Regions from separate parts of the Cellulosimicrobium sp. XJ-DQ-B-000 genome, predicted to be linked through region 2. Evidence: riboswitches for the same ligand, from Rfam matches in the RefSeq annotation. Region 2 holds a riboswitch; the other holds the start of a gene.

Region 1 (2,193 bases), on a different contig from region 2:
CATCACGAGCGTGGCCGCGGTGCCGCCGTGGGTCGGCTCGGTAGGGATCGCGGTCGTGGTGAGCGCGGTGGTCGCCGCGGGCGGGATGCGCTCCATCACGTTCGTCCAGGCGTTCCAGTTCTGGGTCAAGCTCACCGCCCTCGCGGTGCCGCTCGTCTTCGTGCTCATGGCGCTCGGCGGGGCGTTCGAGCCCGGTGGCGCCGTCGTCACGTTCGACCCCGGCGCCGTGTTCCCCCCCGAGGCCGGGCCGGGTGGCCTCGACGCGTACGCGACCGTCTCGCTCCTGCTCGCCCTCCTGCTCGGCACGACCGGCCTGCCGCACGTCCTCGTGCGCTTCTACACCTCACCCGACGGCGGCTCGGCCCGCCGCACGACCGTCGTCGTGCTCGTCATGATCAGCGTGTTCTACATGGTGTCGAGCACGCTCGGGCTCGTGGCGCGGGTCGTCGCGCCCGACCTCGCGGCGCCCGGGGTCGCGGACACGGTCGTCCTCACGCTGCCGACCCGCCTCGTGCCCGGGCTCGGCGGCGAGCTCCTCGCCGCGCTCGTCGTCGCCGGGGCGTTCGCCGCGTTCCTCGGGACGTCGTCGGGGCTCGTGGTGGCGCTGGCGGGCGTCGTGAGCCAGGACCTGTTCGGCGGCACCGTGCGGTCCTTCCGCTGGTCGGCGGTCGCGTGCACGCTCATCCCGCTCGCGTTCGCGCTCGTCACCATCCCGCAGGGCCTCGTGACGAGCGTCGGGACGGTGTTCGTCTTCGCCGCGTCGGCCCTCTCCCCCGTGATCCTGCTCGGCGTGTGGTGGCGCGGCCTCACCGCGCGCGGCGCGGTGGCGGGCATGGTCGTGGGCGCCGTCCTGTGCGCGACGGCGCTGCTCGCGTCGTCCGCGCTCGTCGCCGCGGGGTACGGGAGCCCGTCCGGCGGCACGGCCGACGGCGTCCCCGGCGTCGTGCGCGCCCTGCTCGCCCAGCCCGCCGCCTGGACCATCCCGCTCGCGACGGCGACCGTCGTCGTCGTGTCGCTCCTCGACCGGCGCGGGCCGCCGCTGCGCACCGACCGGTTCCTCCGCCGCCTGCACGTGCCCGAGCGCCGGAGGGCCTGAGACCTGCAAGGCCGACGACGACCCGTCGCCATGGTCGGTGTCTGGGACCTCGCTCGAGCACCTGAAATCTGTAGCGTAGGAAACCTGAAATTCGTAGCGTAGAGAGCCCGAGATCCGTAGCGCGAGGCGCCGGTACGCCTCCGGCCGATCCCTCCGCATCTCACCTGGCGGGCGCTCTCGACCGCATGTCGGATGGGTCGTAGGATCGTGCCAACCATCCAGAGCGGTCGAGAGTCCTGGCTCGACGACACCGCAGCAACCCGCCGACGGAAGCCTCCCGAGGACAAAGGTGCTAACGCCAGGGTCGATGGAGTGACGCATGACCTCAGAGGCATCCTTCGCGCACCGTCCGGGCCGTCCTCGGCCGACGGTGTCGTTCGAGCTCATGCCCCCGCGCCGACCGGACGCGGCCCCGAAGTTCTGGGAGACGGCACGCCGTCTCGTCGCGACGCACCCCGACTTCGTGTCCGTGACGTACGGCGCCGCGGGCACCGACCGCGCGACCGCGCGCCAGGTCGTCGGACGCCTGCTCCAGGGCACGCCCGTGCTGCCGATCGCGCACCTCACGTGCGTCGGGGCGTCGCGCGAGGACGTCGAGTCGGTCATCACCGACTTCCTCGACGAGGGCGTGCGGAGCTTCCTCGCCCTGCGGGGCGACCCGCCGCGCGACCAGCCGGACTGGCAGCCCGCGCCGGACGGCGTCCGGTCGTCGACCGAGCTCGTCGCCCTGCTGCGCGAGGTCGAGGCGTCGCGCTGCGCGTCCGACCCGGCCGTCGCGCTGCGCGGCGCGGCCCGGCCGCTGACGATCGCCGTCGCGACGTTCTGCGACGGCAACCCCGCCGCCGGCACGACGCGCACCCAGGAGGTGCGACGCCTCTGGCAGAAGCAGCAGGCCGGCGCGAGCTTCGCGATCACGCAGCTCTTCTACGACGCGTCGTCGTACACCGACTTCGTCGCCGAGGCCCGTGCGGCCGGCGTGACGATCCCCATCCTCGCCGGGCTGCTGCCCACGACGGAGCCCGCGCGGCTCCGTCGCGTCGAGGAGCTCACGGGCGTGCGCGCCCCCCAGCACCTGCTGGACGCGCTGGACGCCCTGC
Region 2 (2,193 bases):
GGCGCTCGTCGCCGGGGGTCAGGCCTGCTTCGACGAGCCGGTCGAGGAACCGCGGGTTGGGCCCCGCCGGGGTCACCCACTCGTCGAACAGGACGTCGCGGCCGAGCTGAGTGGCGTCGGGCACGCCGATGGTGCGCCACTCGCCCTCGGTGCGGACGTCCACGAGCACGGCGCGCTCGTCGTGCGCGAGCAGGTCCCATGCCTGCTGCGGGGTGAGGTCGCCGGCGTAGCCGACGGCGGGACGCGCCTCGGGGGGTGCCGGCCAGGGTGCCGACGCCTGCTGGGACTGGTCGCTCATGAGAGTCCTCCTCCATCGATCGTGGCAGTAGCACCCTGCGCCCGGCCGCCGAGGCGGTCCGGGGGGTTGCTGCGGCGTCGACGTGCCACGTCACTCGGCCGCTCCGGATGGTTGGCTCGGATCGTACGCCACGCGTCCGACGTGCGGAACGCCCGTCTCGGGGAGCGGCCCGTGAGGGGTGCTCGACGCCGCGCGGCTCCGCTAGCGTGGCCGCGCGGCCGGGCGGGGGTCCCGGCGGGCGGGGGGAGTCGATGCAGACGGGACGAGCACGCGCTGCGGGCGCGGGCGTGGCGGCGGTCGTCGTCGCGGCGGGCGCTTGGTGGTGGGCCGCGTCCGGCGGGGAGGAGCCCCCGCAGGGTGTCGTGAGCGTGGGGCCCGTCGGGGACGATGCCGCGCGGACGCCCGGGGAGCGGCCGTCCGTCCACCCGGTTCGCCCCGAGGGCGAGCGGCCCGACGGCGAGCGGCTCGACCCGCCCCCGCCGTCGTCGGACGGGGCCGCGGCGCACCGGGGCGAGCCGGTCGACCTGGCCGATCACACGGTCGGCGGGTACGAGGGCTGGTGGAGCTCCGACGGGAACGGCGCGGCGTGCGACGCCTACGCCGACGCGCACCCGGAGGTCGTGCTCGCGAGCACCCGCACGGGCGCGGTGATCGAGGCCCACACGCGCGGTGTGCGCCTCCAGCGCCCGCCGGCGACACCGCCGGGCGACCCGGCGCGGTGGCCGGCCGACTCGGTCGTCGTGCTCGACGCCGGCACGGGGGAGGTGCTCGAGTCGTTCGCGGTCGACGAGTCGGGGTGGCGCCTGGAGACGCCCGTGGGCTGCGTCCCGCCATCCGAGACGCCGTGACCACCGGTTGACACGCCACCGTGCGCGCGGACATCCTGGTCCGCAGGTCATGAGTGCCAGCGCGAAACCCCGGTTTGCTGGCCGGCAACCCTCCTCTCGCGGCGGGGTGCCCCGGGTGACGACCAGGCCGCACGCCGACCGGCGGGCGGCAAGCGCGGGGAGGTTCTCCCCGGACGACCCTGGAGGACTGTGCCATGACTGCTCTCGCGGACGTCTCGTGTCCCACCGACGCCCCGGCCCCTGACCTCGCGGCGCTCGCCGACGCGCCCGCGCTCCTGCCCGTCGTCGGCGGGGACACGCTCGTCCCGCTCGTCGACGGCCGCAGCGTGCCGTACGCGAACCTCGACGTCGCGGCCTCGGCCCCGGCGCTGCGCTCGGTCGCGGACCGCGTGACCGAGGTGCTGCCGCTCTACGCGAGCGTGCACCGCGGCGCGGGCTACCTCTCGCAGGTCTCCACGGCGCTCTACGAGGCGTCGCGCCGCACGATCGGTGCGTTCGTCGGCGCACGCGAGGACGACGTCACGGTCGTCACGCGCAACACGACCGACTCGCTCAACCTGCTCGCGGGCTGCGTCCCGGCGAACGCGGACGGCACGCCCGGGCGCGTGCTCGTCCTCGACGTCGAGCACCACGCGAACCTGCTGCCGTGGCAGCGCGCCGGCGGCGCGACGGTCCTCGCGGGCGGCGCGTCCGTCGCGGAGACGCTCTCGGGCCTGCGCACCGAGCTCGCGCGCTTCCCGTACGCGCTCGTCGCCGTGACCGGCGCCTCCAACGTCACGGGCGAGTCCCTGCCCGTCGCCGAGGTCGTCCGCGCCGCGCACGACGCGGGGGCGCGCGTCGTGCTCGACGGCGCTCAGCTCGTCCCGCACCGCGGGTTCTCGCTCGCCGCGTCGGGCGTCGACTACGTCGCGTTCTCCGGGCACAAGACCTACGCGCCGTTCGGCGCGGGGGCGCTCGTCGGGCGGCGCGACTGGCTCGACGCGGGCACCCCCTACCTCGCGGGCGGCGGCGCCGTGCGCCAGGTCGCGGTGACCGGGACCCAGTGGC

What was found. A riboswitch is a leader RNA that binds a small molecule or an ion and turns the genes downstream of it on or off. The one in region 2 is predicted to bind S-adenosylmethionine.
Region 1: it holds a riboswitch for S-adenosylmethionine, as region 2 does, so the genes downstream of both, RDI86_RS08120 (methylenetetrahydrofolate reductase) here and RDI86_RS05440 (aminotransferase class V-fold PLP-dependent enzyme) in region 2, are expected to answer to the same signal.

The regions. Positions count from the first base shown of each region.
Region 1 covers NZ_JAVHYN010000004.1:64,562-66,754, forward strand. The annotation lists gene RDI86_RS08115 (cation acetate symporter) at 1-1,096, shown strand, start outside; SAM riboswitch class I at 1,308-1,410, shown strand; gene RDI86_RS08120 (methylenetetrahydrofolate reductase) at 1,416-2,193, shown strand, end outside.
Region 2 covers NZ_JAVHYN010000002.1:343,096-345,288, reverse strand. The annotation lists gene RDI86_RS05450 (rhodanese-like domain-containing protein) at 1-298, opposite strand, end outside; gene RDI86_RS05445 (hypothetical protein) at 550-1,146, shown strand; SAM riboswitch class IV at 1,192-1,307, shown strand; gene RDI86_RS05440 (aminotransferase class V-fold PLP-dependent enzyme) at 1,341-2,193, shown strand, end outside.